Regions from separate parts of the Paenibacillus sp. CR_12 genome, predicted to be linked through region 3. Evidence: predicted binding sites of a transcription regulator. Region 3 holds the regulator's gene; each other region holds the start of a gene.

Region 1 (8,076 bases), on a different contig from region 3:
CCAGGGCCGAGGATATCCCTTCCGGAATCTCCAAGTTCGCCCAAGCCCTGCACGCCGCCATTCAATAGGGCAGCACCGGGAGCGGTGCCCCCTGCCCTTTAGCAGGAAAAAGGTTAGCTTTCGGAAAGCTAACCTTTTTTCATGTTTTCTTTTGCCCTCTCCTCTTATCCTGATCATTTACAATAACGTCAACCCGATATATATAAACCCAAGAGGGTAATCTCGATGGACAATCTCTTGAACGAAGGGCGGTTCCGTTCAGACAGGAGGCTTCCATTCTTGTTTGACCTCCTTTTAATCCATCCATTTTTTGATATTTTAGTTAAAAATATCCTGCCTTTGAATTCGGATAAAAAACGCGGCAAAGCTTTTCGGATAACAGCCCTTTGACTTCCTCATCGTTAAGCTCATAGTAATTCCATTTTCCGATGCGTTCGATCAAAATAATATTTGCATCCAGCATGCTCGGAATCACACCCCGATATACAAAAAAAGAGATCCGGTTCACCAAAGCGGCCAGGATGTCTCTCATGCCGATAATCCCGCCGCCACCGTGCGGTTGCGTCCTTCCCCCTTCGCCCGGTACAACGCCATATCCGCCGCTTGAAATACATCCTCCCGGTTTCCCCCGTGCTCCGGATACAGCGATACGCCGATCGATACGGTGAGCGTTCCGGAATAAGGGGTCGGGGAAATCAGGATCGCCCTGCGTATCCGTTCGGCCATACGGTATGCCGTATCCAGGCTGCGTTCGCGAAGAAGAATGACAAACTCTTCCCCGCCAAAGCGGGAGCATACCGCATCCGCGGGAGCGCAATCCACCATGACGGCTGCCACGAGCTTCAGGATCTGATCGCCGGTTTGATGGCCGTATGTATCGTTTATCGCTTTGAAATGGTCGATGTCCAGGAGAATAACGGCATACGGCTCCCCGAGCGCATCCCAAGACTCAAGACAGCGTTCCAGTTCCCGGCGATTGGACAGCCCCGTCAATGGATCCGTGATGGCCTCCTGCTGCAGCGACTGGGTCTGCTTGGCCATCGTTTCCGCAGCGGCTCCCATGATCCGGTTCAACTGGTCGGCTTCCCGGTTCCAATGCGGCCGGAATTCCTGGGAAGACACCGTTTGGCCGGCTGCTACCGATTTCGTTAATTTATAGAGCCGGGTAAACGGGGCGGCAATTCTTGCGGCCGTATATACGGCAATGAACAGCATGAGCGCGATGGGAAACAGCATGCTTCTCAGCTGGTCCTGCAAATTTCCATTGACATCGGCCAGGATGGAGCTTACCGACGTCTGCATGACGATCCCCCAGCCATTCATCGCCACGCTGGCATAACCCGTCAAGTAATCGTCGCCCTGCGTATTCGTCACGCGTTGCATGCCGCTCTCGCCATCCATGAGCCGTCTCACGACCACGTTGGAACTCACGTCCTCCCCGACCCGGCTTTCCTCCAGATGATAGAGCACCTTCCCGCCGGAATCCACGATATAGGAATAGGAGTCCTCTTCATTCCCCGCACCGGATCCGAGGATCCGATGCAATATATTGTTTTCTTCCAGATAAATCGTGCCTGCTATCATGCCGTAATACTTGCCGGATCCGTCAAAAATCGGCTCGCTCGCAAACACGATCCAGCGGCCGGTCGGACTCCTATACGGTACCGAAAGATAGGATTTTCTCTCGTTTAATGCTTGAACGGCCCCCTCCGTTATTAATCGGGCATGGTTTACCTGATTCCCCGCAGGAGAAACAACCCGAATGCTCCCCCTTTCGTCGGCCCAAAATACGGAATTGAAGTAAGGGCTGCTCTGGAGCATAAGATCAAAAATGACCTGCAGCTCCTTTTCGTCGGATGCCGCTCTTGCCTCAATGGCCGGGTTGCTTGCGGCGGCGCGCAGACTTTGGCGCATCCCCGAGAAAAGCGCCTCTATGGTAACCGCCATTTTTTGCGCCGATGATAAATTCAGCGACATGGTCGTGTCGTACAGGGACCGTTTCTCGTTTTTATACTGGATGTAGACCATGATCGACATCGTCATCAGGATGGATAATGAAACCAATGCAGGCATGACCATCGCAAGACTGATTTTGAGGCGTCGTTTGGGTATGTTCATGGAGGCTGTACCCCTACTCTTATGAAATTTTTTCCGGATGAATACACGATCTTTTCATATTACTTCACAAACGTTTTGGAGTCCATATAGGGAATGCCGCATCATGCTCTGTATTTACCAGTTGCATAACGAACGTATGTTCGTTATATAATAGTGAGGAGCATATGAAGAACGATGAGGAGGCATCAGGCATGTCTGCGTCTCCGCTGCAAACCGAGGAAGAGCTGCTGTCCGTCAAGGACTGCGTCATTTTGCCGATTTTGCTGGACGTGCTGGAACGGGATATCCGCAGCATGAAGCATACCGGCATAAGCGACTATTACGTGCTCCATCTGCAGACCATTCAGAAGATTACGTTCGCGAAGCTCGCCGAGCTCAAGAGAAGCTGCCGCGCACGCGGCATCGCCATTCTGGAAACCCGGCGCCAGAAGCACTCCGTCACCATCCGCTACCGATGTCGCGGCTACCAGCATGACATGGAGCTGATGTGGGATTTTGTGAGGGCCGATATTCAAATGCGTCTGGCTGAAACATTTCACATTCGTCTCGAATAGGAGGAATCATCATGCATAAACGCAAGCAGCGCGTCGTTTTTCTGGCGGACTGCCAGTCCTTTTATGCCTCTGTTGAAAAAGCGGCGAATCCCGCATACCAAAACAGACCCCTGGTCGTCTCCGGCGACCCTTCCCGGCGAAGCGGCATCATTCTCGCGGCATGCCCGCTTGCGAAGGATCACGGGGTCACCACGGCGGAGCCCCTGTGGCAGGCCCAGCAGAAATGCCCCGATCTGGTCGTGATGAAACCGCGCATGAGCGCCTATATCCGGGTATCCCTGCAGATCATGAGCATTCTCGAATCCTATTCCGATCTCGTGGAGCCGTTCAGCATTGATGAGCAATTCATCGATGTGACGGCAAGCTTGGCGCACTTTGGCTGCACGCCGAAGGAGCTCGCCCGGCATATTCAGATGCGGGTGCGGCGCGAGACCGGCGTCTATACCCGAGTCGGCATCGGACGCAACAAGGTTCTTGCCAAGCTGGCCTGCGACAATTTCGCCAAGAAGAATGAGGACGGCATCTTTGAGCTGAACGAGGCCACCATAGGCGCGCTCTGGGCCTGCCCCACCCATAAAATGTTCGGCGTGGGCTCGCGGACCACGAAGCATCTGGCACGGCTCGGCATCCAGACCATCGGGGAGCTGGCCCATACGCCGCTTCCCGATCTCAAATTCAAAATGAAGCGCTACATGAAAAAAAACTGCGACATCTGGAGCGAAGTGCTGTGGCGAACCGCCAACGGTTATGATGATTCCCCAGTGACGCCCGATGCATTCGACGGGCAAAAAGGAATCGGCCGGCAGACCACGCTTCCCGTCGATTATCACGACCAGCAGGACATCGATGTCGTGCTGAACGAGCTCTCCATGCTCATCTGCCAGCGGGCGCGGGCCAAAGGCTACATGGGCAACGTGGTCCACGCCGGCGCCCAGGGCGCCGATTTCGACCGGCCGGTGGGGTTCTCCCGCCAAATGAAGATTGCCGAGCCGACGCATCTGTCCCGTGAAGTGTATGCGGCTGCCAAGGAGCTGTTCCGCAAGCACTGGGACGGCGGCCCTGTCCGCAAAATCTGGGTCTCCCTCGGAGAACTGCAGAGTGACGCCGTTTACCAGCTGTCTCTCTTCGGCGACCGGGAGCGGCTCATGTATTTGGAACATACCATGGACGATATCAACAACCAATATGGTCCCTCCTCCGTTTACTTCGGCTCATCGCTAACCAAAACCAGCCAGCTGAAATTTCTGAACGCCAAGATCGGAGGACACTACAAATGAAAAAACTAACGGGAAACGGTCTATGGGAATCCAGCCGCATGATGCTGTTTGAGCATCGCGACGCCATTTTGGAGAAGCAGGGCGAGAAGCATAAGCAGGCCCACCCTCTTCTGGATGAGCAGCAGATGCAGTGGATTATAGAAAAGATCAGCACGGCTTACCGGAGCAAGGAAACCATACAGCTGCAAGTATACGGGGAGTACGGAAATTACGCGGTAAACGGAAGGATCTCCCGAATCAATACCCTGAACGAGCGGTTGCTTGTCGGGGATACTTGGATTAATCTGGTAGATATACTGGAGGTTGAAACGGCGGAGACGTGTGATTGACTGCCGCGGGCATCCATATCCGCGCCTTGGCCGCGCCGCCGTCTTACCCATGCCGGATCCCCTGCCTGCTGCCCTCTCGGATCATCGGAGCCAGGGGATACGGCCAATTCGTTACATTATGGATCAAGGATGGGATCACGTTTGAACAACAATATGCACGCTGAACAAAACCTGCAGTCCATCGGACAAAAAAACGCAAGCTCCGGCCAGTCCGGCCAGCTTCTGCAATCGCTGCTATGGAACCGGCACGATCTTCCTTCGCTGGAGCATGGCCGGCTCTATCGGCATCACGATGGATTTACGCTCACCGGAACGGTCGTAGCCAGCCTGGAAGGCCGGACTCTCCACTGTTCCTACGAGGTCGCAACCACAAGCAGCTGGGAGACCCGGAAAGTCCGGATTACGCTCTCAAGCGGCACGGAAGAACAGTCCCTTCACCTGGAACGGGATGATGAGGGCCGCTGGTGGAACGGCGATACCGAGCTCACGGCCTTTGCCGGCATGACCGACATCGATCTCGGAATCACCCCGTCCACCAACACGCTCCCGATCCGCCGCCTGCAGCTGGAGCCCGGGGAGAGCGCAACCATGACGGCCGTATGGATTCAATTCCCGAGTCTAACCGTCGCTCCCCTCCCCCAACGATACACGCGGACGGGCGAATGCGCCTACCGTTACGAGAGCAACCACGGAGCGTATCAAGCCGATTTGGGGGTTGACGACCACGGCCTTGTCACAACGTACGCGGACGTATGGAGCCAGACTCGCTGATCCCCGCCCATCCCCGGCTGTCAGTGTTCCCCCTTGCCGCGGCAGCATCAGCCGGGAAACCGTTATAACGTCGCCTGATCCGCAACAAGGGATATACCCGCCATACGGTCGTCCGCCAAGCCAAAAAATCCCCTGCCGGGTCTGCTCTAAAGACCTTGCAGGGGATTTCCGCGCTCCTTATCAATGCGGAACAAAAACGAGCTGCAGCACGAACAGCACGGCAAAAATATACATCAGCGGATGAACCGCCTTCCACTTGCCCTTCACGATTTTCATGAGCGGGTATGAAATAAAACCGAGCGCAATCCCAGTTGCGATGCTAGACGTAAGCGGCATGGTCAAAATCACGAGAAACGCAGGGAACGCTTCATCAAAATCATTCCACCGGATGTGCTGAACGTTGCTCAGCATCAGACAGCCCACCACGATAAGCGACGGTGCCGTGATGGCGGACAATCCGGCAACCGCGCCGATCAGCGGGCTAAAGAAGGCCGCAACCACGAACAGCCCGGCAACGACCACCGAGGTTAAGCCTGTGCGGCCGCCTGCGCCGACACCGGCTGCGGATTCGATATACGCCGTGGTCGGGCTTGTGCCGACCATGGAGCCGGCCACGGTTGCCACCGAATCGGAGAACATGGCACGTTCCGCGCGGGGCAGCTTGTTATCCTTCATCAGCCCCGCCTGCTCTGCCACGCCAACGACCGTGCCCGTGGTATCGAACAGCGTTACAAGCAGGAACGAGAACACCACGGCATAGAGCCCGTGCCTGATCACATCCGAGGCCGCCGTAATGGGGTTCCATACCAGAATGCCTTCCGGCAGCGTGGGAACGGACATAATCCCGCCGGTAAAGGACAGCATATCGGCAAAATAAGCGATAATTCCGGTGATGATCATGCCAATGAACAAGGCGCCCTTCACATCGCGGGACAGCAGCACGAGCGTAACCGCCAAGCCCACCAAGGCGAGCACGACCGATGGCTGGTGCAAATCGCCGAGCGCTACCAGATTATCCGGATGCGCGGTGATAATGCCGCTCATCCGCAGACCGATAAAAGCAATGAACAGGCCGATCCCGACCGTGATCGCATGCTTCAGGTTCGCCGGGATCATCTCAATTAACCTGCGCCGCAGGGAAGTCATCGATAACAGCAGAAACAGAATACCGGCGATAAAAACGGCGGAAAAGGCTTCAATATAACCAAGTCCGGCATGCCCTTGGACAACGGAATACGTAAAATAAGCATTCAGCCCCATCCCCGGCGCCACGGCAATCGGGTAGCGGGCTACGAGCCCCATGAGCAGCGTACCGATGACGGCGGCAATAATCGTAGCCGTGAAGCTTTGTTCAAACGGCACGCCCGCTTGCGACAGTATCAGCGGATTCACCACGGTCACATAAGCCATCGTAAAAAACGTCGTGGTCCCGGCAACAACTTCGGTCTTGACCGAGGTGCCGTTAGCTTTTAAATCAAACACGAAAAATCCTCCATTCATGATGCTCGGCCCGGCTGAGCGCCGGACCCTTTTGGTAAGTTGTGCAATATTTGATATACTCAAACACAAACGAGCCGTCATCCTTATATGGCCATTCCGTCGGGAATGCCAGCATAAGTCGATGTTCTGATCTAAAGCGGCTCGAATGAGAGGAGGCCTTGAAACGATGTGCGGACGTTTTACGCTCACCGTTACTTGGGAAGAGCTGATGACCAGGTATCTCATTGATCCCGAATCGGTCTCTCCCTTTCACGTTCCCAGGTACAACATCGCGCCTACGCAGATGGTCACGGCCATTATCCATGACGGGAGCACCAACCGGATCGGGCAGCTGCAATGGGGGCTTGTCCCTTCCTGGGCCAAGGATTCCTCGGGCGGAGCCAAAATGATCAATGCCCGCAGTGAAACGCTGGAAGACAAGCCTGCCTATAGGATGCCCTTTTATCGGAAAAGATGCCTGATTCCTGCAGACGGTTTTTACGAATGGCAGAAAAGCGGCAATGGCAAGCAGCCCTTTCGCATTGGATTGAAGAACGGCGAAATATTCAGCATGGCCGGCCTGTACGACACCTGGATCACCCCAGGGGGCGAGAAGCTGAGCACCTGTACCGTCATTACGACCGAGCCCAACAGGCTCATGGAGCCGATCCATAACCGGATGCCGGTCATTCTAAGACCCGCTGACGAAGCGCTATGGCTTGAACGGCAGCCGTCCTCCCATACCCATGGGAACCACCCTTCCCACCTGCAATCGCTCAAGGAGCTGTTGAAACCCTATCCCGCGGAAGAAATGCAGGCAGTGCCGGTAAGCACAACCGTAAACTCCGTCAAGAACGACACGGAAGATTGCATCCGCTCCATTACGGGCAGCTAGATATTCCGAAAAGGTTGGGATTTCTCTTCGACTGTCGCGCTTTTTCACAGCATACCGGCTTCACCGCTGCCGGTTAGACCACAATAGCGAGGGACTCCTCTAAACGGGAATCCGCCTAAGATCGCCTCATCCCTGTTCAAGCCATGTCAAAAGCCCCTGCTCATTAGGAGAAAACACTCCCGAGAGGGGCTTCTTCTATGCTTGTCATTCCTTGATGTCATCCAGTTGTTAACGAAACATTCCCCACAGCTTGATCAAATGGAAGGTGTTGTTCGGATCGATGCGCTGTGCAAGCACGAATTGAACCATTTGCTGCTCCTGTGCGGAGCTCAGCTTTTCATTCAAGATGCCGCTGGCCGTCCGGATCAATTGATGTACTTTTGCGCTATTTTGAAGATCCGCTTTGGTCAAGCCCTGAGTCAGTCCCTTGATTCTTTCCTTGATGGCCGGGTTTTTCATTTTTAGCTTGATACGCTCCACCAGCTGCGGACTAATGCCATACTGCTGATAACCCAATGTTGAAGCACCTCCAGTCATAAATGCTGCTACCCTTTTTGAGTATATGACGAAGGTCTGTCCATTGTGCCAACAGATTCATGCCATTAATCCATGATATCGCCCTGGAAGATCTTCTCCTGCTGCAAAAAGTCGCG
Region 2 (8,076 bases), on a different contig from region 3:
GAGGTAGTTCAAAAAATTATAGTCGTCGTTTATTGCGTTTACTACACGGTCATACCCAAAACATATTAGAACTTGATAGGAGGTTTCATAGAATGCATACGGTTTGGAAGGGCGCGATCAGCTTTGGTCTGGTGCACGTGCCGGTGAAGATGTTCTCGGCTACGGAAGACAAGGATATTTCGATGCGGTACATTCACAAGGAGTGCGGCAGCCCGCTCTCCTACATCCGCAAATGTCCGGTATGTGAAGAGGAGGTTTCCTGGGAGGAGATTACGAAGGGCTATGAGTACGAGAAGGGGAAATTCGTGTTGTTCGAAAAAGAAGAGCTGGAGCAGCTCGCCGAAGCGAACAGCAAAAACATCACCATTCTGGACTTTGTCGATCTGACCGAGATCGATCCGATCTACTTCCAGAAGACCTACTATCTCTCGCCGGATCAAGCAGGTGCCAATGCATACCGGCTGCTGCTGGAAGCGATGAAGCAGTCCGGCAAAATCGGCATCGCCAAAATTGCCATTCGCTCCAAGAGCAGTTTGGCTGCGATTCGCGTGCTGGATGAATGCCTGTCGATCGAGACGATTTTCTACCCGGATGAAATCCGGCCGATTTCGCAGGTCCCGAATTTGCCTGAGCGAACCGAGGTCAACGCCAAGGAGCTGGATATGGCCAAACTGCTGATTGACCAGTTGTCGACTCCCTTTGACCCTGAAAAATATACGGATGATTATCGCGAACGCCTGCTGGACCTGATCAACAGCAAAGTGTCCGGCGAAGAGATCAAGATTGCCCCTGCTCGTCAGGAGACCAACGTTGTGGATCTGATGGCGGCCCTTCAGGCCAGCATCGAGGCCGTCAAGCCGATCGGAACGGACCCGGGCACCAAGCCGAAGCCGCGTAAAACGACCCGGAAGACCGCTGCCAAAGAGCCTGCAGCCAAGGTCAGCGGCGGGGAAGCTGACGCGGATGCACCAAAGCCGAAACGCCGGACGGCCAAATCCAAGAAATCCGATTCCCCATCCTAAAGCCGCATGGGACAGTTGCAAAATTTGCTGCCGAAAGAGCCGATGGCTCCGATCTCGACGGATCAGATTACGACCGGCGAAGATTGGGGTTATCAGCTGAAATGGGATGGCGTACGCATTCTGGCCGGGCTTGACCAGAACCGCGTATCCCTGTATTCCCGCAAGCTGCTCGACAAAACATCCCTGTACCCCGAAATCGTTCAGGCTTTATCCGTCCTGCAGGATCGGCGTCTTCTCCTGGATGGCGAGGTCGTGTATTTTCATCCGGAGCTTGGCCGCCCCGTCTTTCAGAAGGTTCTTCAGCGGGAGCGTTCGCGTACGGTCAGTACGAGCGCTCCTCTGTTTACTTATGTGCTGTTCGATATCTTGGTGGATGGCGACGAGGACTTGCGCAAGCTGCCTTATCTGGAACGTCATCATCGTCTCAAGGAGACGGTTTCCGACATTCCGGGCCTGCTGACCGCCGATCTGTTTCTTGAAGGCGAACCGTTATGGGACTGGGCGGAACAGCGCGGTTGGGAGGGCATTGTCATGAAGCGCCTCTCCTCGCCATACCGTGAGGGCAAAAAGCATCGGGATTGGTACAAAAAGAAAATTGCCGTGAACATGGCAGCCTCCGCCGTCGCCATGATCATCAGGGAAGGTCGCGTAGCCAGCCTCGTCATCGCAGACGACGATGGGAACTACATCGGCCGGGCTTCCCTGGGGCTCAATGAGCAAACGAAGAAGAAACTGCTGCAATATGCCGAAAGCCATCGTGCTGACGCGGTATGGAGAACGCTCCATACCGACCTGAAGAAAGAACAGCTGGCCTGGCTTAGCCAGCCTTTATCAGTCCAGGTCACATTTCTCGAGTGGAGCCAGGATGGCATGATGCGCCATCCCAAACTCGTATCGATTGAGGGGGTGTAAACCATATGGCTCGTACCGTTAAAGGCACCCTGACGATCGAGGGGCAAGAGATTCAAATTACGAATCCCGACAAACCGCTGTGGCCGGAGGTCGGCATTACCAAGGCAATGTATTTGCAAAAGCTTGCGGCCATCTCGCCTTTCTTGCTCCGGTACTGCCGGGGCAGGCTGCTCACGACCATCCGGTATCCGCACGGAGCGCAAGGCGAATCCTTCTACCAGAAAAATGCACCCGAGCCGCTGCCGCCCTTTGTTCAGACTTATGTGCACGAAAATATTAACTACGTGCTGCTCAACGGGCTGCCGGAGCTGCTCTGGCTGGGGAATCTGGCTGCGCTTGAGTTTCACCCTTCCCTGCATCTGGCAGGCAGCCATCTGCCCTGCGAATGGATGATCGATTTGGATCCCACGCTCCCGGAGGAGCCCCGGATTATGGAGGCGACGGCCATTGTAGGGGACGTGCTGAGCTCCCTGGGCCTGTCCTCCGTCCCGAAAACCTCGGGAGCGACCGGAGTGCAGATCATCGTTCCGATTCCGGAAGGCGTAACGTTCGATGAACTTCGAACGGTTGGCCAATTCGTGGGCCAATACGTGACGGAGAAGTTCCCGAAGCTGTTCACCATCGAGCGGCTGAAGAAGAACCGCGGCGATAAAATCTACTTCGATTATCTTCAGCACTACAGCGGAAGGACGCTCGCCGCTCCTTATACCCCGCGGGCCCGGCGGCTCGGGACCGTCTCCACGCCGCTCACGTGGGACGAAGTCCGCCAGGACGTTTCTCCCACGGAGTTTCACCTGCTGAACATCGAAGAACGGCTGAGGGAAAAGGGCGACCTGCTGCAGACCCTGCCGCCCCAACCGATCGAGAATGTCATCCGGCATCTGTTGCCAAAGGGTAAGGCAGCGTCAAAAAGGAAAGGATAGCTGCTCAACATCGGGTTTAAGCTCCTCTCCGGAAACCGGGGCCGCCGGTTGAGGAAGCTTCCTTGGACGTACAGGAGCAGCCCATTCCCTCGCAGGGTGATCGTTGGCCCCTTCATCCGATGTATCGTTCTCCGAGGCTGCAATCGGTCCGGACCGGTTGACAGCAGCAGGTGCCCCCATGGTCAATCCGCTCAGCCCATATTCGTTCAACAGCCTGGACGCCATCGACTTGAAGGAACGAACGTAATGCTCTTCCGCATAAGCACCTTGCCCATATAACTCGCGGTAGGATTGAACCACCTCGGGGAAATGGTGTTTCAGCGTTTCGAGGTACCATTTCTTCACGTCGCGCGACAGTCTCAGCAAGGAGATCATCGCAAAGGAAACGCCTCTTTCCTTGGCCTGGGACAAGAGCTCCTTCAGTTCCGGCTCCTCGTCCGTCAAAAAGGGCAGTACAGGCGCCACAAACAAGCCTGTTCTTATGCCTGCAGCCGATAATCTGTGAATCGCATCAAGCCTGGCCTCCGGATGAGGCGATGCCGGCTCCAGCTTCCGGATGACGTCCCCGCTCAGCGTGTTGAGACTCATGTTGACGGACACGTTCTCCATCCGGGTCAAGATATCCAAATCCCTCAATACGAGCGGAGAACGCGTCGTAATGCTGGTAGAAATGCGGTATTTAGCGAGCAGCTTCAGACATTCCCGCGTAAGGGTCTCCTTGCCCTCGATCGGCTGGTACGGGTCGGTTGCCGTTCCGATCGTCACCTGTCCGATCGATCTCCGCATCGCTTCAATGTCATAGTTAAACTTCCTCGCCGCGCTCGACAGCTGCTTCTCCAACGCTTCCGCCGCATTCGACTTCATAAAAATATGGTGCTGGAACTCGTCTTCCGCTCCCATCCCGATAAACGATTGAAATGCGCGGGCGTAGCAAAAGCTGCAGCCATGTCCACAACCTCGATACGGATTGATGGACCAGTCGAAGGGCATCCGCTCTTCCTTCACTCGGTTTAATGTTTGCTTGGTGGTTATGCGTTCATATTGCGTACGAGCCATTCCGCTTCCTCCTCCCTGGACCTGCCATGCTCTATGTCATTATTCTTTATTTTAACAAACATATGTTCTTATTATAAGTGGGTTTTACTGGATTTACAAATCATGATTCCATGAACGCTTCATGAGAATCGGATTGAAATCGGTCCAATTACTCATTATAATCAATATATATCAAGTGATATATATTGATCGTTCTACATATGAATAACTTAAGGAGCTGTAGACATCATGGCACCAAAAACGAAGTTTACCAAACAAGATATCGTGCTAGCCGCATTCGACATTGCCAAAACGGATGGCATCGAGTCCATTACGATCCGAAAAGTAGCCGAACGTCTCGGCAGCTCCATCGCGCCGATCTATGTCAATTTCAACGACGTCCAGGAACTGCTTCAGCAGGTCGTCGAAAGAGCCTTCCATGTGGCCAGAGGAATGATCATGGAGCAGCAATCCGGACAGCCGTTCCGGGATATCGGCATGGCAAGTCTCCGCTTTGCCAAGGAATATCCCGTGCTTTATCGGGACCTCATGATGAAGGACAATCCCCATATGAAGAATACGCCGGAACAACTGGACGAAGTTATCGGATTGATGAGGCAGGATCCGGAGCTCGCGGGATTTTCGGATCAGGAGCTGCAATCTATTTTATTGAACATGCAGGTGTTTCAGACAGGTCTCTGCGTCATGGTGGCAAACGATCTGTTCACGAAGAACGTGGATGACGAGCAGATGATGAATATGATGGACGAAGCCGCTGAAGCGTTCATACGTGCTGCGCGTGCCCGGAAACATGAGGGAAAGGGAATCTAAACTGAAGGAAAGAAAAATTACGATTCATGGGAGGTAGAACGGCAATGGGAACAATCCTGAAGCAATCGGTTCTGGATGCATGTGTGACTCAAATCGCCAATAAAAGAAATGTGTTTAGCACAGTGATGTGCGTCGAGGACCAGGAGCGGTCATTGTCCATAGTCGGCAGCGGAGGTGATATGCAGCCTGACGACCGCTATTTCATTGCCAGCGTGACCAAGTTGTACGTGACTGCCGTACTCTTGAAATTACGCGCCGAGCGGCGGCTGGAGCTCCATGATCCCATTGGCAAGCACCTGCCCGAAGAGATTATGACCGGGCTCCACAGGTTTAAGAACAGGGATTACGGCGAAGAAATCACCGTTCAGCATTTGATGTCCAATACGTCCGGCATCCCGGACTATTTCTCGGAAACCGTCTTCTCGAATCTGATCGCCGGGAAGGATCGAGCTTGGAGCCTGGACCAAGTCCTGGCCGCGGCCAAAAGGAAAACGCCTAAATTCAAACCGGGACAGCAGAAAAAAGCCCAATATTCCGACACCAACTATCGGCTGCTTGGCCAAATCATCGAGAATATCAAGGGCGAATCCATTCAGGCCGTATTCCAGGAATACATCTTCGACAAGCTCAAGCTGACGCAAACCTATTTTTATCATGACCCGGAGGATGCGTCCCCCGTTCCGTTCCATTACAAGCAGAAGCGACTGGACCTTCCCTTGTATATGGCATCAGTCGGTGCGGAGGGCGGGATCGTCTCCACGGCAAGGGAAACGATGACGTTTTTGCGATCCTTTTTTAACGGGGATTTGTTTCCGCTGGGTGATTTGGGGGAGCTCCAGAGGCAGTGGAACTTCCTGTTTGCTCCCGGCCCCTTCTTCTATGGCATCGGCATTTCAAGACAGCCGCTATCTCCTTTCAGTCTGGGACGCGGACTCATCGGCCACTGGGGCCAATCCGGGGCATTTGCCTTCCATCACCCGGAGTCGGGCCTCTATTTCACCGGAACCGTGAACCAGGCCGTCGGTCAAACCGCCGCCGTGCAGGCCATGTCGCGAATCATCCGCCATTATGTGCGCGAGAAGAAGGCGCTGCGCCTGCAAGCCGATACTCTTTAAACAAAAAATGGCTCCGCCCGCGCTAACTCTCGCACCGGGTGGAGCCTGAAATGATTGTATTAATGGATTGCCTTTTTCTTAAAGCGGCCGCCCTTCACATCATGGATGTTGCCGACGGCTACGAAGGCCTGGGAGTCCCAGTCTTCCACAATGGATTTGAGCTTTGCTTCTTCCAGGCGAGTGATAACCACAAAGATAACCTTCTTGCTGTCTCCGGAATAAGCGCCCTCGCCTTCGAGGTAGGTTACGCCGCGTCCCAAACGCTGGGTCAGCGCATCACCGATCTCCTTATGCTTATCACTGATAATCCAAACCGATTTGGATTGATCAATGCCTTCAATGGTAATATCGATCAATTTAAACGCAAGGTAATACGCAATCAGCGAGTACATGGCATGGTCCCAGCCGAAAATGAAACCTGCGCTGCCTAGAATGAATACGTTGATGAACATCACGATTTCGCCGACGGAGAACGGCGTTCTCTTGTTGATCAGAATGGCCACGATTTCCGTGCCGTCCAAGGAACCGCCGGACCGGATAACAAGGCCGACCCCGATTCCGAGAAGCACGCCGCCGAACACGGCCGCAAGCAGCGGATCGATCGTGATCGGATCGACGGGATGCAGGAAATAAGTGCCGACGGACATGACCAATACGGCGAACAGCGTGGATAATGCGAAGGTTTTTCCGATCTGTTTATATCCCATAAACAAAAACGGAAGGTTGAACAAAGTCAGGAATACACCCAGCGGAATATCGGTGATATGGGAAACCATAATCGAGATTCCGGTAATCCCTCCGTCAATAATCTTGTTCGGCACCAGAAAGATTTCCAGCCCTACTGCCATCAAAATCGCGCCGAAAGTTAAGAACACCAGACGGCGGAGAAGCTTCAAGGTCGCTGAGCCTGCCTTGGGATTCTCCGGCTTCTGCTGCTCCGCTTTCACTTGCGCCAGAATCTTCACATCACTTGACATAAATCTCCCCCGTTCAACTTTATGAAACTAAGCTAATATATATTTATAAGTGGATCCTATATAAATATTCTATCATATAAATAAAAGCGGGACATAGATTTTTCGCAGTTTATCCTGCTTTTTACTCGGATTTCCGTCATTCTCACATCTCATGTAAAATATTACTTTTACAGCAATGGCGACAGCATCCTGCACATAATTTCGGCCGCTTTCTGCCATCTTCCGCGCTGACGGAACACCTCCGCATCAATAAGCCTGCTATGTTGCAGATCTTCCTTAAAATCCGAAACCAACCGCTCAATAGGCAGCCGATCGAACAGCACGGCCGTCAGCTCGAAGTTACAGAAGAAACTCCGCATATCCATATTCGCCGTACCGACCGAACCGAGAAGCTCGTCCACAATGAGCACCTTGGCATGGATGAACCCTTTTTCATACTCGTAGAACTTGACTCCCGCTGCCAGCAGCTCTTCCACGTAGGACAAGCTTGCCATCTTGACGAGGCGGGAATCGGCGTGATCCGGAATAATGATCCGTACGTCCACGCCGCTCACCGCAGCCGTCTTCAGGGCTTCATAAATACCTTCATCGGGAATGAAATACGGCGTGGTGATCCATATCCGTTCTTTGGCCACGGAAATCGCCCCGAAGCACATTTCCTGAATGGCATTCCAGTTCAGATCCGGTCCGCTGCTCAATATCTGCACTTGCTCCTCCCCGGTGCATTGATGCTCCGGAAACAGCCCGAAATCCGCAATGCGCTCTCCGGACGCAAGCTTCCAATCGTGCAGAAACACATTTTGCAGAAAATAGACCGCATCCCCCTTTACTTCCAGATGCGTGTCGCGCCAGTAGCCCATATTCGGATATTCGCCAAGATAGTCGTCCCCGACGTTAATGCCGCCCAGAAAACCGATCGTGCCGTCCACGACGACGATTTTGCGGTGGTTCCGGTAATTGATTCTGCGGCTGAACATCGAGACCATTGCGGGCAGGAAGAAATAGAACTCCACTCCCGATTCTTTGAAGCGTTGAATGAATGTTTTCTTGAGTTTATAACTGCCCAGCCCGTCACAAACCAGGCGCACCTTGACGCCTTCCTGCGCTTTTCGAATCATGACGTCCTGAAACTTCGTGCCGATCCGGTCATGGCGAAAGATGTAAAACTCCACGTGAATGTGATCCTTGGCCTCCTCCATGGCGTTCAGCATGGCCTCATACGTCTCTTCCCCATCGGTCAACACCCGGCTTTGATTACAGC
Region 3 (8,076 bases):
CTGCCAGGACTGTTCCTATGTACGCTAATATATCTCGCTAATAGATCTTGTAGAATAGTCGTGAACTCTTGATCACGTCATTTATAAGGACGCCACAATAGCATGCAGCTCGGATAAATGTTTGATCTCAAACTTCGGCTGAATGGCCGGATCATGAGGCCGGTCTACCCGATTGATCCAAACCGTATGCAGTCCTGCGGCATTGCCACCTTTAATATCTGTGGTCAGCTTATCTCCCACCATCACGGCCTGATCCGCCTCGACGCCTAACAGATCAAGCGCATGCTTGAATATGGAAACATCCGGCTTGCCTTTGCCGAAATCACCCGAGATAATAATGTGGTCAAAATAAGGGACCAGTTCCGGAACGCCTTCAAGCTTCTCCTGCTGCAAATCCGGACTTCCGTTCGTTAGAAGCAGCAGCTTCACGTTACCCTGCAATTCCTTCAGCACTTCAAAGGTTTCTTCATATACGTAAGGTCTTGTTCTGCGTTCCGCAGCAAATTGCGTTGCCAACGTCTCAGCCAACGCTTCATTATCAACGCCAAGGCGATGAAGTCCGCGACGCCAGGATTCCTTGCGGTATACGGGAGCCAATTCTTGCAGCTTTCGGAATTCGGGCTGGGATCCAGCCGTAAAATTAGCCCACAAGCCTTCAAACGGATTGATCCCGATCATTTTGGTAAAAGCAAAAGTATCATAGGATTCATACAATGCTCTTGCTTCTTCACGCACCGCGGCCAAAAGCGCCCCGGCATCAACGCCGGTTTCCGCCGCTCCGGCTTGGCATGTCACTTCAAACGCTTCTTCTACACTGCGTTCATCCCACAACAACGTATCGTCCAAATCAAACAAAACCGCAGCAATCGGCATTTCTCTCCCACTCCTCATATACATTGTGATCTACTCAATCGGGTTAGTTGTGCTCCACTGGAATTTGATGAGTCTTTGCAAACTCTTCCAATCTTTCGCCCATGGCTTTGGTATCGTAAAGATTCATCATTCGTGAGAACACCCAGTTGCCTGCTTTTCCCTTGCCTTGGATCACGACGGAACCCGAAGCCAATTTGATCTTCTCGATATCCGATACGGCCAGACGGCGTTCCCGGTTGAACTTCATGGTCGACACGGAAGCCCGCTCAATCTTCAAATAAGGCTTGCGGAGAAATATCATGAGCGCCAACAGGATATACAAGCTGACGCCAACCCAATTCAATACATCATTGCTTCCGCCGGCTGCCTGTGAAGTTGCCGTTCCGAGAAGCGCATACAAACCGGCCAATGCAACAAGCACTAACGGAAGTACATACTTACGTCCCTTAAACACGTCATGCTTATCATTAATCGCAGACCCTTGATACGAGGTCAATCCCTGCTTTTTGCGCTGTTTGTTAAGTTGCGACATATTTTTGCTGACTTTTCTTTCCCATGAACGTGACATTTGGTTCCCCCTGAACTCATAATCAAAATGTTTATAAACCATATAAACTTGGGGTAACCGTAATCGATTATCCGAATGGCCGGTACCCCAAGTATTATTATGCTATCCTTCGATCTGTTCACGGATCCTCTGAATATATATCCTTGAACGGTTATCGACTAGTGCTTTAATCGCGGGCCGCCTTTTTGTTCGTTTTCATCAACCCATTCAATCGATTCCAGCTGTTGTCTAAAGTTACTGCGAATATTGTTAAGGTATATTTCCCGAAGCTCGGCCCGCTCTTTGAGCTCCTCCTCGGTCAACCCTTCATTCTTCTTCTTTCTTGCTAATACATTGATGCGTTCTACCAAAGTATCGATGTCCATGACTTCTCCTCCAATTTCGATATCATGTATAACTTAAACATGTGAAAAAGAGCTTGTCAAGGCAACTGAGCCCTTGCAAACTCTTCTAAGAACAAATAGGAATATATGATGCGCATAAACGAATACCGTCTATGGGGAGGTAATCTATAGTTATCTATTGTAAACGCGCTATTACGCTTAAATGATTCAATCTGACAAGCAGAATATGATGTGTCATTAAACAGGAAGTAACCAGCAGTATGTGGTGATTATATGGAGTATGAATGCCTATTGGTTTAGAAGCAACACGTCAAATCACCAAACCGGCAATGACAGCACTTCCCCAGCCTGTATGTTCGGACCCTTCAATCCGTTCATTCTTCGTATGCTATCCAGATATACGCGTGTATCCATATCCGCAGGTTTGTGAAGGGAAGCAATTCGCCACAAGCTATCGCCATATTGAACGATCACCTGCTTCTCTCCAGTCGGCTTCTCTGTCCCACCGGCAAAAACGGAATATGCACCTGTCCAAAAGATGGCCACAATAAGCAGGGTGAACAACAGTTTATTCAAAGGGATCGAAGCTATCTTCGATTTCAAGTAAATGCCCCAAGTCTTCGATGTTTGTTCTGTTACCACCGGAACGTTCTCATAAATGCTGCGGTATGTGCTGTATTTCAACATGGAATCATCATCTCCCAAACAAGTGTTCTCTTATGGATTTATCTTAACACGAACACTTGTTTGATTCAATACCCAAAAGAACATTTGTTCTATTTTTATTTTAGAACTTATGTTTGTACGAACGGTAGTTCTATGTTATAATTTTCCCAAACGTTACTAAATGGGGTTGATACGGCATGTCGAAAATATCCAGCCGCCAGCTGGCGATCTTAGAGTTTATCCGCAACGAAGTTCGTAGCAAGGGTTACCCGCCTTCTGTCCGGGAAATCGGCGAGGCTGTCGGACTAGCTTCCAGTTCTACGGTCCATGGTCATCTGGACCGTTTGGAGAAGAAAGGCCTGATCCGCCGTGACCCTACGAAACCAAGAGCGATCGAGCTGCTTGGCCAAGAAGAATCCGAGAGCGCGAATCTGTTTACGCACACCATTGCCAGAGTGCCTGTCGTCGGGAAAGTCACAGCAGGCGTGCCGATTACGGCCATGGAGAACATTGAAGACTATTTCCCGCTCCCGCAGCATTACGTGGGCGACGATAAGGTGTTCATGTTGTCCGTAGTCGGCGACAGTATGATTGAAGCCGGTATTCACAGCGGTGACTACGTCATCGTTCGCCAGCAGCAAACCGCGGACAATGGTGACATTGTCGTAGCAATGACAGAAGAAGATGAAGCAACCGTGAAGACCTTCTATAAGGAGAAGGACCATGTACGATTGCAGCCGGAGAATCCTACCTATGAGCCGCTGCGCTTGAACCATGTTACGATTCTCGGGAAAGTGATCGGTCTCTTCAGGGACGTACACTAATTCCATAGAATTATGAATAAGAGGTTACCTTCCTTATATTGGAATGGTAACCTCTTTTTTAGGACATGCACTAGAACGTTCCGGTCTTACGCAACACTAGAACCAACGCATTTTGCTTAAGATCTAATTGATACATTCTTTCAGAAACATAGTCCGGCGAACCTTCGCCTCCCGGTCCCTCCGTAGACTGCAGAACAAGCTTATTCTCCTTCACCTCGGGAGCCGTACCTGGTCTATAATACGAAAAGTAGGATACCAAGGACTCATCCTGAAATCGAAGCTGCACGGCATTACCCGTTTCATGCTCTACGGCGAACGCATAGATTTGTATGCCATGACAGTCCCTATATTGCGGTGCGAGTATAAATACATCGGCATCTTGAAACGGCAGGCGAATCATATCAACCGGAGCAGATGTCGGTTGAATAAATGTAAGCCCCTCCAGCGTAGTGACTTCATTTGTAACTTGGTTAGTGCTATACTGCACGCTGTAGTTTCCGGTAAACGACCGATCCGTTTCGATACCGAAGCAGCTCGGTGCACCCAATGTCGTTATTTTTTCCTGTCCAACTGCAATAACGTTTAACCGTCCTTCATCCGTTACGCCTTGTGCCCGGATTGTCTCCTCCTTAGTAGGGGGCATAGTCCCTGCTCTCTGTTGTTCGTCCCCGCCATAAGGCAATTGAAAGGCAATTAAAATAATCAGAAGCATGAACCCGCCAGCTAATCCAACTTGTAAGTGCTTTCGACGTTTAGGTTTGCTGTCGGTGAAAATCACGGACCTATGCACGTTTTTTTTCATTTCGGACGTGAACTTTTCATTTGAAAAAGGAGCTTTTTTAGCACGGTTGTACCAGTCTGGTTTATCCTCACTCATCGTTCTTCTCCTTCATTAGTTTTTGTACTTTTTTCCTGGCCCGATGCAATCTGGATTTTACGGTGCCTATCGCAATATGAAGCAGCTTCGCAATCTCATGCATCGGCATTTCATAGTATAGGTCCAGGACCAATACTTCCCTAAGCTTGCTCGGCAAAGTCATAATCATTGCCCATATTTCATCCGTATACTGCTCGTCCCAATATTCCGCTTCTGCTGACCGGCTTGACGAACTGGCGGTAAGCTTGTCCTTAAGGATGACTTTCCGAAAGAAAAAAGCCTGTTTGTACCGAAACGCCGTATGTCGCGTGATCGTAAGCAGCCACGTTTTCAGCGTCGCCTGACCGCGAAAGGTATGTATGCCGTAATAGGCCTTAATAAAGGCTTCTTGTGCAATATCGTCTGCCAAGGCATGCTGTTTGGTCAAAAAATACGCATAATTCCACACATCGTTTCCATATTCATTCATGATTTTATCCAGCGTCTGGCTGTCCATGACCGTCATCTGCTTTAAGTATTCGAGCTCCAACCGATTCACCTCATCTAATTAGAGTCATGGAAGCGAGCAAAGGTTCCTTTTTTCGCAAAATAAAAAAGAATCTCCCGTAGGTAAGGGAAGATTCTATTCTATAAAGTATAAACAACCCGATCTTTCATTTGCGCTAAAATGTAGATATAAAGACACTATTTAACATATTTAACTTACAATCTCTAATATTTAATGGTATTATTTAGGAGGTTGGCCGACCTAAACTGTTTTTGGGAGGTAGTTAAATGAAGAAATTATCCATAGCAACATTTATCGCAACGGTATTAATTCTTGCTACTGCTCATTCTGCCTTTGCAAATTCCCCAAGCCCGAACCCTGATTCAGATACAGCCACTATTCAGGCACTGACGAATTATGAAAGTGAGCCCAACGATAATTATGAATCGGCTGACACTGCCGTGTTGTATGAATGGGATAACGGTACGAACTATGGATATATTAGCAGCATGGGCGATCTTGATTTCTGGCACTTGCCGACTAATAACGCAAGTTCCTATAATATCAGTCTATATTCGCCTGGCTCTTACTTTAATTATAACTTTGCAGTCTACGAGAAAGTGCCTGGCCAAAATGGATATACTGAAGTTGCTCGCTCCTATGCAATAAACGGTGTCGCCGGCGTTAGTGTACCGGGATTAAAAAGCGACGGTACCATCCCTAATTACTATGTTATGGTATACGGGAACATGGGCTTCAATATATTAGATCCATACCGACTCACAATTCATGCTGTTTACTAATGAATTTTAAATGCTGAAATCATGTTTGCATTAAAAAATCCCCGCTGCCACTTGGCAGCGGGGATTCCTCTATTAATACATCGTAATGTACTGATCGCGTTCCCATTGGTGAACTTGCGTTCTGTACATATCCCATTCGATCTCTTTCAGCTCGTAGAAGTGAGCCAGCGCATGGTCACCGAGTGCATCGGAAATGACTTCGCTGCGGATCAATTCGTTGAGCGCTTCCTTCAGGTTTGCCGGCAAGCTTGGGATGCCTTCCTCGATGCGCTCTTCTTCCGTCATCACGTAGATGTTGCGGTCGATCGGTGCCGGAAGCGACAGCTCACGCTTAACGCCGTCCAAGCCAGCTTTCAGCATGACAGCCAGAGCCAGATACGGATTCGCAGCCGGATCCGGGTTACGCACTTCGATGCGCGTGCTCAGACCGCGGGATGCTGGAATACGAATCATCGGGCTGCGGTTACTTGCAGACCATGCCACGTAGCAAGGTGCTTCGTAACCAGGCACGAGACGCTTGTACGAGTTCACCGTCGGGTTCGTGATCGCAGCAAACGCGCGTGCATGCTTAAGAATACCCGCCATATAGTTCCGAGCCGTTACGCTCAGGCCAAGCTCGTCGCTCTCATCAACGAACGCGTTCTCGCCGCCTTTGAAGAGCGATTGGTTGCAGTGCATGCCGGAGCCGTTTACGCCGAATAGCGGTTTTGGCATAAACGTTGCAATCAGTCCATGCTGACGAGCGATCGTCTTAACAACCAATTTAAAGGTTTGAATCTGGTCAGCCGCTTTGATCGCATCTGCGTACTTGAAGTCGATTTCGTGCTGGCCAGGTGCAACCTCATGGTGAGAAGCTTCGATTTCGAAGCCCATCTCTTCCAGCGTCAGCACGATGTCACGGCGGCAGTTCTCGCCGAGATCCGTAGGCGCCAGGTCAAAGTATCCGCCTTGGTCATTCAGCTCCATCGTCGGATTGCCTTTTTCGTCGGTTTTGAACAAGAAGAATTCCGGCTCCGGACCGACATTCATGGAAGTGAAGCCCATCTCTTCGGCTTCCTTCAGTGCTCTCTTCAGAATGCCGCGCGGATCTCCCGCAAACGGGGTGCCGTCCGGCATGTAAACATCACAGATCAGACGTGCGACGCGATCCTCGGATACCCAAGGGAAGATCATGAAGGTATCCAGATCCGGGTACAGGTACATATCGGATTCCTCGATACGCACATACCCTTCGATGGAAGAACCGTCAAACATCATTTTATTATCAAGCGCTTTAGGCAGCTGGCTTACCGGAATTTCAACGTTTTTGATCGTTCCCAGCAAATCTGTAAATTGCAAGCGGATAAATCGAACATTTTCTTCTTTGGCGATGCGTAGAATGTCCTCTCTGGTATAACTCACTTTATCCTCTCCTTTTTAAATAAAAAACTAGACTCCATGAAGAATGACAGCATGGCAATCCTTATTTATTAAAAAACCGGGATAATTCCCCTTGAATCAATGAAACCTGACCCGGTCTTTTAGCGGTAATCAATTCCTGCTTCAGCAAACGGCGCAGCTGCGATTCCGACATCTCACGGCGTCTGTTCTCCGTGTCCGGCGTAATGACGGTAGCCTCTTCAGACTCTTTCGTGACCGGGTTCATGACTTGCTTAATACCGGCAATGTTCACGCCTTTTTCAATTAAAGCCTTAATCTCTAGCAGTCGCTCCACATCATTGAAGGAAAACAGGCGTTGGTTGCCCGACGTACGGGCTGGGACAATTAAATTATGCTGCTCATAATAGCGAATTTGTCTGGCAGATAGATCCGTAAGCTTCATAACAATGCCTATCGGAAATAACGCCATATTCCTCCGAATCTCATCACCCATATCTCATCAACCTTCCAAGTGGTTATTCTGATCCTATTGTACATTTCCTGATCAGCCACGTCAACCGCATGTAAGGATAACTTACAATAGTTTACGATCTTTCATGCTTTGGAGTGCCATAAGTACCCCATATTTAACATGAGAATAAGTCAAACCACCCTGCATGTAGCCGATATAGGGTGAACGGATAGGCGCATCCGCGGACAATTCCAGGCTTCCTCCCTGAATGAACGTGCCTGCCGCCATGATCACCGGATGCTCATATCCCGGCATATCCCAAGGTTCGGGAACCACATGGCTGTCCACGGCAGCGGCCCGTTGAATCCCTTGTACAAAAGCGATCAGATGTTCCGCTCCGCTAAAAGATACCGCCTGGATCAAATCGGTACGCTCATCCTGCCAGCCCGGCTTGGTCGTAAATCCCACGGCTTCAAACATCGCAGCAGCATAGACGCTTCCCTTGATGGCTTGCCCGACGGTGGAAGGTGCCAGGAATAAGCCCTGATAGATTCCTCGGGTTGTTCCCAGCATAGCCCCGACTTCACGTCCGATTCCGGGTGCAGTCAACCGATACGCCGCCTGCTCGACATAGGCTGCTTTGCCGCATATGTAGCCGCCGGTTTCGGCAATGCCGCCGCCAGGATTTTTGATTAGGGAACCCGCCATCAGATCAACGCCGACCGCCGTCGGTTCCAGACGCTCCGTAAACTCACCGTAGCAGTTATCCACAAACACGATTACATCCTCGCGAATGGACCGTA
Region 4 (8,076 bases), on a different contig from region 3:
GGCGGAAAGTTCGCCGGGCGAACCATGCGGGGTTCGTCGTCGATAAATTCAAATATATCCTTGTTATCCCACGTGTGGTTTCCCAAGGTGATGCCATGAATGCCCCAATTGAAAAATTCATTGGCGATGGCCGAGGTGATGCCGCGTCCTGAAGCCGCGTTCTCCCCATTGGCAATAATGATGTGCGGATTATATTTGGACTTCAGCTCCGGAAGGGAAGCTTTCAGCGCCTTGCGTCCTGTGCTGCCGACAATGTCTCCGATGAATAATACTTTGATGTCAATCACTCCTTCAGGGGAGCCTGTCCTGTCCTGACTTGATCCCAGGCAGGTCGGTTCCCGATTCATGGATAGTCCGATATGTATTTTCGGATATCTTAAAGATAAAAAGTGGCCGGAATGCGGCCACTTTTTAAGGTCCAAACTCTATTTCGCGTAATCGACCGCACGGGTTTCCCGGATAACGGTGACTTTAATATGACCCGGATAATCCAGTTCATTTTCAATCGTTTTGGTAATGTCGCGTGCCAAGCGGAATGCTTCGGCATCGTCGATTTTTTCCGGCTGTACCATGACGCGAACTTCACGTCCTGCTTGAATGGCGTAGGATTTCTCAACGCCTTCAAAGGATTCGGAAATTTCCTCGAGCTTCTCAAGACGACGGATGTACGTCTCAAGCGTCTCTCTGCGTGCCCCCGGTCTGGCAGCGGACAATGCGTCGGCTGCGCCCACCAGCATGGCGATAACCGAAGTTGCTTCGCAATCACCGTGATGGGAGGCAATGCTGTTGATAACCACCGGATGTTCCTTATACTTCTTCGCCAGCTCCACGCCGATTTCAACGTGCGATCCTTCCACTTCATGATCCAGCGCTTTACCGATGTCATGCAACAGTCCTGCCCGTTTCGCAAGCACGATGTCTTCGCCCAGTTCGCCGGCCATCAGGCCAGTCAAATAGGCCACTTCCATGGAGTGTTTCAACACATTTTGTCCATAGCTCGTACGGAATTTCAGTCGACCCAAAATTTTGATCAAATCCGGATGCAAACCGTGTACGCCAACCTCGAAAGTGGCTTGTTCCCCATACTCGCGAATGCGTTCGTCCACTTCCTTGCGGGATTTCTCCACCATTTCTTCGATACGAGCCGGATGAATCCGTCCGTCCGCCACGAGCTTTTCCAAAGCCGTACGGGCAATTTCACGGCGAATCGGATCAAATCCGGACAGAATGACAGCTTCCGGAGTATCATCGATAATAAGGTCAATCCCTGTAAGGGTCTCAAGCGCACGAATGTTTCGGCCTTCACGTCCGATAATCCGGCCTTTCATTTCTTCGTTCGGCAAGGTGACAACAGAAACCGTGGTCTCAGCTACGTGATCAGCCGCACAGCGTTGAATAGCCAGCGTGATGATCTCGCGAGATTTCTTATCTGCTTCTTCCTTCGCCTGCTGCTCGATTTCTTTGATCATCTGAGCGGTTTCATGACGAACTTCTTGCTCGACATTGCTGAGAATGATGCTGCGGGCATCCTCCATCGTCAGGTTGGAGATGCGCTCCAGTTCTGTCGTTTGCTTCTTGTAAATTGCATCGATTTGCTGCTGGGTTTCCTCTATTCGTTTCTCTTTGTTCGCCACTTGTTCTTCTTTACGTTCCAAAGATTCTATTTTTTTATCCAGCGACTCTTCCTTTTGCAACAATCTGCGCTCCTGCCGTTGAATTTCATTCCGGCGCTCGCGAGTGTCTTTTTCAGCTTCGGCTCTGATTTTATGAACTTCGTCTTTAGCTTCGAGAACCGTTTCTTTCTTCAATGCTTCTGCTTCCTTCTTCGCACTTTCGACGATCTGCAAAGCGGCATGCTCGGCACTGGAAATTTTAGCTTCTGCAAGGGATTTGCGAATAAAATAACCGAACCCAAAGAATATAGCGGCTACAGCGAGAACGATTATGATCCAGATCCAAGTTTCCATCTGTTCACCTCCTCGTTGTTTCCTCCAAGGCATTCCTTGGGAAAATGTGCAATTGTCAGGTTACTCATTCATACATAAAATTTTCCGGCAGTGGAAGCTGCCGTCCATACTGCGCACGCCATAATGATCGTACGCAAATCCCGCCTTAGCCAGCGGAATACATTTCACTATGAATTGGCGATTTAAGAATCTTTCACAAAGTAGTCACTTTTTTGGAAGGAAAAAGGATTCTAATTTATGATAAAAAGATTCATATTTATTTTAGTATTTATAAAAAGATATTGTCAAGGGAAAGCAATGGGTAAACGTCAGTTTCATCCAGTGAAACCATTTCTTTTAGCGAAAAAATGCACACCTGCTTGTGCTTTATTCAAAATCATACGGCTCTTCGTCCCATTCGCCTTTCTCCTGCTCCTCTTCGATCAGAATTTTGAGTGCCTGGCGCACAGGCTCTCCCCCAAACCCCCTACGCATTAAATATGCTCCGGTTTTACGTTTGCGATCCAGCAGCTCCCCCTGGGTTTGCTGCCATTTTTTTCGTCCCACGGCCAGGCAGCTCTCCAACTCCGATTCTGCGCTGATCTCGCCCAAAGCCTCCGAAATCAGCTCGGTGCCGATTCCCTTCTGCCTCAGCTCCTGCTTAACCCACAGCCGTCCCTTCTTATGGCTGGTCATGCGCTGCTCTGCCCACATCTTAGCGTACAGCGCGTCATCCACCAGCTTGTCCTTCTCGAGGCGTTCCAGCGTCGTCTCCACGCTGCTGGGCTCGAACCCCTTTTGCTGCAAACGCTGCGTGATCTCTTGCGTCGTCCTTGGTTTCCGCGCCAAATGATTCAGCGCTTCCACGTAAGCCCGCTGCCGCTCATCTGCCACGACAATCTCCTGCAGCTCTTCCTTGCGAAAAACATTTCCCTTTAACATGCGATATTTAAGCATCACGTCTTCATGAACGGTCATAAGGTACGGACCGAACGCGATTTGATACCGGTGTTTGGGCTTTTTCAGCATTTCGACAGAGGTTATGACCAGATCCTCGTCTTCCGGAAAATGTCCAATTCCCGAGGAATCCGCCTGTCCCGACATTTCTTTATTCTCTATATCCATACGACGCTCCCTTCACGGCTGCACGCTTCTCGACACATCGTCAAGACCAATGATTCGGCAGAAATAAATGCAAAGAAGACCGTCTGGCGTTACCCACACCGGACGGTCCCCAACACTGTCATCGTTAACCAGCGATTTATTACTCTACCTTAAACAACTCTTGCTCTTCCAATTCCTCTTGTTCCTTCTCCTTATCGGAAGCCTCAGGAACAACGGTCGTCAGGTTACTCGCTTCACGGATCTTGTTCTCGATCACGCTGGCGATCTCCGGATTCTCCTTCAAGAACTGCTTCGCATTCTCGCGGCCTTGACCAAGACGGTCACCGGCATAAGAATACCATGCTCCGCTCTTATCCACGATATCCAGTTCCGTACCGATATCGATCAGGCTTCCCTCTCTAGAGATGCCTTCGCCGTACATAATATCAAGCTCGGCCTGTTTGAAAGGTGGAGCTACCTTGTTCTTAACAACCTTAATCCGTGTGCGGTTACCCACCACATCGTTGCCCATTTTGATGCTCTCAATTCGACGCACGTCCAAACGAACCGTGGAATAGAACTTCAGAGCACGTCCGCCTGGGGTTGTTTCAGGGTTACCGAACATAACGCCAACCTTCTCGCGAAGCTGGTTGATAAAGATGGCAATCGTTTTCGACTTATTGATGGCACCCGACAATTTACGAAGAGCCTGGGACATCAGACGGGCTTGCAGACCCACGTGGGAATCACCCATGTCGCCTTCGATCTCGGCTTTCGGTACAAGCGCGGCAACCGAGTCAATAACGATGACATCGACGGCGCCGCTCCGTACCAGAGCTTCTGCAATTTCCAGCGCTTGCTCGCCCGTATCCGGTTGGGAGAGCAGCAATTCATCAATGTTAACGCCCAATTTGTTTGCATAGGATGGATCCAGAGCATGCTCGGCATCAATAAATGCAGCTTGTCCGCCAGCCTTCTGAACCTCTGCGATAGCATGCAGGGCTACTGTTGTTTTACCGGAGGATTCCGGTCCGTACACTTCAATAATCCGGCCTCTAGGCAAGCCGCCGGTTCCTAAAGCTATATCCAATGCCAACGATCCGCTTGGCACAATCTCTACCTGCATATGGGTGGATTCACCCAGTTTCATGATGGAACCTTTTCCGAACTGTTTCTCTATCTGGCGAAGCGCCATTTCCAGCGCAGCACGACGATCTGACAATTGTTCCACAACCCTTCACTGTTGATAGTCTTATCATACCTTGTTTTGACACGTTTGCCAAGCTTTTTTTCGAACATACATTCGTTTTTTTTATTCAGCTCCCCTTCCCGTTCATGCTCCGAACCCTATGTATAAAGAACAAGAACCGTGGCAACATCAATCGATATGCCACGGTTCTTCCGTATTTCCCATTATACTTGGAACGGTTCCTGAATTCAAGAACAGCTATTTAGCAAGGTGTAAATTTTTTACTTTTCCAAATGCTCGGTCGCCTTTGGCCACGAAGCCTAAGCCTGCTCAGAGGCTACGAGACGCTGCCAAAGCCGGTATAGCAGCGCCTTGGTTGCGCGGAGCCGGATCGTTTCGCGGTTGCCTTGGAGGTTCAGCTCATGCACTTCCGTTTCTTTGCCCCTTTGGGACAATCCGATGTAGACCAGCCCTATAGGCTTGCGTTCCGCGTAACCCGGACCTGCCACGCCTGTCACCGACAAACCGAAGTCGCTGTCGGTTACCATCCGGACATGATCCGCAAGCGCTTCTGCAACCTCCGCACTGACGGCCCCCGGCGCATCGTCCCCCTCCAGCAGCGCATGCGGGATATGCACAAGCTTCTCCTTGATCTGGTTGGTGTAACAGATGATCCCCCCAAGAAACATCGATGCGCTTCCGGGAATGGAGGTCAGGGTCTCCGCTACAAGTCCTCCCGTGCAGCTCTCCGCCGCGCTCAGGGTCCAGCTTCGATCTGCCATCATGTCCACGATGACCTTTTCGATGGGCACATCCTCGTTGGCATACATAAATTCAGGCCCTCTCTCCTGGATCCTGGCTTCGAGTTCATTCAGCCGGACCATCGCCTCAGACTCGCTGGAGGCCTTCGTGGAGATGCGGACGGTGACCTCCCCATCCTTGGCATACAAAGCAATCGTCGGATCGGTCTGGGCCGTAATCAGGTCCTCCAGGCGCTGATCCAGCGCGGACTCCCCGATGCCCGCGAATTTGAGCATCTTCGAATAGATGGGAAGCTCATCCGTGAGCACATGCTGCAGAAGCCAAGGCTTGGCCTCCTGCTCAAACATCGGCATCAATTCTTTGGGCGGCCCCGGCAAAACGATATAATGAGTGCCTTCATAGGATACCGCGTTCCCGACGGCCAGGCCTGTCTCGTTCGGAAGCGGGGTGCCTCCCTCGATGGCGAGAGCCTGGCGCCGATTGTTCTCGGTCATGACGGATCCCCGCTCATGAAAGAAGCGTTCAATCCGGTCCATGGCCATCCGGTCGATATGCAAGGAACGATTTAGAAAGGAAGCCAGCGCATCCTTCGTCAGATCGTCCTGCGTGGGACCGAGACCGCCGGACAGGAGTACAATATCGGCTCTGCTGCTAGACAGTCGCAAGGCCTCCTTGAGCCTCTCCAGGTTGTCCCCGACAACGGTTTGATAGTACACGTCGATCCCCATTGAAGCAAGCTGTCTGGACAAATACTGTGCGTTGGTATTCACGATCTGTCCGAGGAGAAGTTCTGTTCCAACTGCAATGATTTCTGCTTTCATGATTCATCGATCCTCCCGTATCTTCTATCTCTTCGTTAGTAGCTGCCTTCGTTATTCCTTACCCGGCGGAAGAAAAAAGCAATAGGATGGCTCCTATTGCCGTTATGCCCCGGTACCTTTGAGAAGGTGCCTGTTCTGGACAAAATATTCGATTCCCGAATAGATCGTAATCAGCGCGGCAGCCCAGATCGCAATGACATCAAACGGAATCCCCAAAAATACAAACGGGAAATTGTTGATCAGAAGCGCGACAATCGCCACGATCTGAATCACCGTCTTGATTTTTCCGGATTGACCTGCTGCGACTACCGAACCTTCCAGAAGCGCAATTTGTCTCAAGCCAGTCACCGCAAATTCCCTGCTGATGATGACAACAGCAATCCAGGATTCGCATTTTCCCATCTCTACAAGCGATATGAGTATGGCCGCAACCAGCAGTTTGTCCGCCAGCGGATCCAGAAGTTTACCCAGATTCGTCACCATATTGTTTTTCCGGGCCAGATACCCGTCAATGCCGTCCGTGCTTGCAGCAAGTATGAATATCAGTGCCGCAATCAATTGGTTATAGGGCAGGACAAAATCATTCCACACAATGGGATCCGGATAAAAATCAAAATCCACCAGCAGGAAAATCATCATGACAGGGATCAAGCAAATGCGGGCCAACGTGATACGATTGGGTAAATTCATGGGGCAACCTCCCTTGCAACGGGTTGTCTTGTTAACTCGGCAGACCCTGCAGCGGTTATCCTTCTGCATGTCATCAGGGTCGCTCTTCCCAAGAGCCTAAAGGGTTTGAAGCGTGCATCGCTGTCTGTCATTTTCATCCCCCAGTAATCTATGTATACGTTAATCCTTATATATCGTTTTTTAGTATAATATTTCCGTTGACGCCCTGTCAAAAGAAACAAACCAGCCGAGCCCACCCCTTATTGCTTGGAGGGAGAGGAGCGTTTATTTAAAATTGGTGAATTGCAGATCCAAGGAAAGGTCCGCTTTGCGAAGCAGCTGCATGATCTGCTGAAGATCATCCTTGCTTTTTCCGGTTACCCGAATCTGGTCGCCTTGAATCTGGCTCTTGACCTTCAGCTTGGAATCACGGATCAAAATATTGATCTTTTTGGAATTCTCCTGGTCGATTCCCTGCTTCAAGGTCAGACGCTGACGGACGGTACCCATGGAAGCCGGCTCGATCTTGCCGTACTCCACATTTTTAAGCGACAAGCCCCGCTTCACCATCTTGGTCTGCAAAATATCGATAACGGCGTTGAGTTTGTACTCGTCATCGGAGGCAATGACCAGCGCGTCCTTGTCCAGCTTCAAGCTGCTCTTGCTGCCCTTGAAGTCAAAACGGTTTTCGATCTCGCGCTCCGCTTGATTAACCGCATTGGTAAGTTCCTGCATATCCATTTTGGATACGATATCAAATGAGCTTTCTGAAGCCATGGTGAATCCTTCCTTTCATTTGGCGATAATGCTTCTATTATAGGTAAAACCGAGAGACAAGTCTAATCCTGTAAGGAATCCGCGATGGATCAGGAACGAAAAAGACTCCGCTTATCGCCAACATCATCCGGCGAAAACGAAGCCCGCTCCCTCAACTGCTAGCTTTCTCATCATGCACCGGACGGCGGAACATACTCAGTATGCCGAGTAAAATATGTGCCAGCCCAAAGCCTAATATGCCATACCCCCAGCTGCTCGGAATCAAATAATAGCCCAAGAGGCTGACGATAACGCCTAATCCGAATACAATCCAATTGACCGTCACAGAGCATCACCTCTTTCGGGAAGTGAAATAACAGCATGCAGCTGCATGCTGTTATGATGACCTGGAGGACAGGCAATTATTCGAAGTCGGTGGTATCCGATGTATCCCCGGTACCCGCGTTATCCATGGTGCTTGCGGAACCATCGGCCGGCTCCAGCACGATGCGCGACGTGGACTTGCCATCCGTTACGGGCTGGCCGCCAACCGTAATGGTCGTTGCAGCGGAATTCCCCGATTTCACGAAGAGTCCCTGGCTGTCCATGTCAAAGCTCAGCGAAGCACCGTTCTCGAGCATTTGGAAAGCCAGCTTCTCCCCGGAAGTATTGTTGCCGCGGTATACCTCGACCCAGCTCTTGCCTTCGCTCGTGGCCACAATCTCAACCTTCACGGACGAGCCCGATACCTTAAATACGGTGTTCTTGCCTTCCGTCCGGTCCTGCGTCACCGTAGCCGTTCCAGGCGTTGAATCACCCGGTTCATCGA

The links. The regulator LexA, encoded in region 3, represses DNA repair genes until DNA is damaged. The targets are predictions, from matches to a motif close to CGAACATATGTTCG.
Region 1: a site for LexA is predicted at 2,248-2,261, ahead of RB297_RS16690 (YhjD family protein). Genes of this name have one in related genera too.
Region 2: a site for LexA is predicted at 3,969-3,982, ahead of RB297_RS27585 (SPL family radical SAM protein). Genes of this name have one in related genera too.
Region 4: a site for LexA is predicted at 4,343-4,356, ahead of recA (recombinase RecA). Genes of this name have one in related genera too.

What each region holds. Positions count from the first base shown of each region.
Region 1 covers NZ_JAVFHO010000004.1:225,186-233,261, forward strand. Annotated here, with positions in the region: gene pdxR (MocR-like pyridoxine biosynthesis transcription factor PdxR) at 1-68, shown strand, start outside; partial or broken gene RB297_RS16680 (transcriptional regulator) at 323-463, opposite strand; gene RB297_RS16685 (sensor domain-containing diguanylate cyclase) at 529-2,118, opposite strand; gene RB297_RS16690 (YhjD family protein) at 2,310-2,672, shown strand; gene RB297_RS16695 (DNA polymerase IV) at 2,684-3,949, shown strand; gene RB297_RS16700 (YolD-like family protein) at 3,946-4,278, shown strand; gene RB297_RS16705 (putative glycolipid-binding domain-containing protein) at 4,420-5,049, shown strand; gene RB297_RS16710 (NCS2 family permease) at 5,230-6,531, opposite strand; gene RB297_RS16715 (SOS response-associated peptidase) at 6,716-7,423, shown strand; gene RB297_RS16720 (stage VI sporulation protein F) at 7,652-7,939, opposite strand; gene recG (ATP-dependent DNA helicase RecG) at 8,026-8,076, opposite strand, start outside.
Region 2 covers NZ_JAVFHO010000011.1:27-8,102, forward strand. Annotated here, with positions in the region: gene ku (non-homologous end joining protein Ku) at 93-1,022, shown strand; gene RB297_RS27575 (ATP-dependent DNA ligase) at 1,047-1,934, shown strand; gene ligD (non-homologous end-joining DNA ligase) at 1,940-2,857, shown strand; gene RB297_RS27585 (SPL family radical SAM protein) at 2,840-3,913, opposite strand; gene RB297_RS27590 (TetR/AcrR family transcriptional regulator) at 4,142-4,723, shown strand; gene RB297_RS27595 (serine hydrolase domain-containing protein) at 4,768-5,838, shown strand; gene RB297_RS27600 (YitT family protein) at 5,898-6,815, opposite strand; gene cls (cardiolipin synthase) at 6,983-8,076, opposite strand, start outside.
Region 3 covers NZ_JAVFHO010000001.1:210,376-218,451, reverse strand. Annotated here, with positions in the region: gene RB297_RS01040 (HAD family hydrolase) at 82-873, opposite strand; gene RB297_RS01035 (hypothetical protein) at 917-1,441, opposite strand; gene RB297_RS01030 (DUF896 domain-containing protein) at 1,600-1,806, opposite strand; gene RB297_RS01025 (LysM peptidoglycan-binding domain-containing protein) at 2,101-2,472, opposite strand; gene lexA (transcriptional repressor LexA) at 2,649-3,275, shown strand; gene RB297_RS01015 (hypothetical protein) at 3,346-4,152, opposite strand; gene RB297_RS01010 (RNA polymerase sigma factor) at 4,145-4,690, opposite strand; gene RB297_RS01005 (hypothetical protein) at 4,927-5,442, shown strand; gene glnA (type I glutamate--ammonia ligase) at 5,515-6,843, opposite strand; gene RB297_RS00995 (MerR family transcriptional regulator) at 6,905-7,315, opposite strand; gene RB297_RS00990 (methionine gamma-lyase family protein) at 7,397-8,076, opposite strand, start outside.
Region 4 covers NZ_JAVFHO010000002.1:1,170,792-1,178,867, forward strand. Annotated here, with positions in the region: gene RB297_RS09040 (TIGR00282 family metallophosphoesterase) at 1-278, opposite strand, end outside; gene rny (ribonuclease Y) at 426-1,967, opposite strand; gene RB297_RS09050 (regulatory protein RecX) at 2,334-3,071, opposite strand; gene recA (recombinase RecA) at 3,211-4,272, opposite strand; gene RB297_RS09060 (competence/damage-inducible protein A) at 4,560-5,822, opposite strand; gene pgsA (CDP-diacylglycerol--glycerol-3-phosphate 3-phosphatidyltransferase) at 5,925-6,512, opposite strand; gene RB297_RS09070 (YajQ family cyclic di-GMP-binding protein) at 6,777-7,268, opposite strand; gene RB297_RS09075 (hypothetical protein) at 7,420-7,593, opposite strand; gene RB297_RS09080 (RodZ domain-containing protein) at 7,670-8,076, opposite strand, start outside.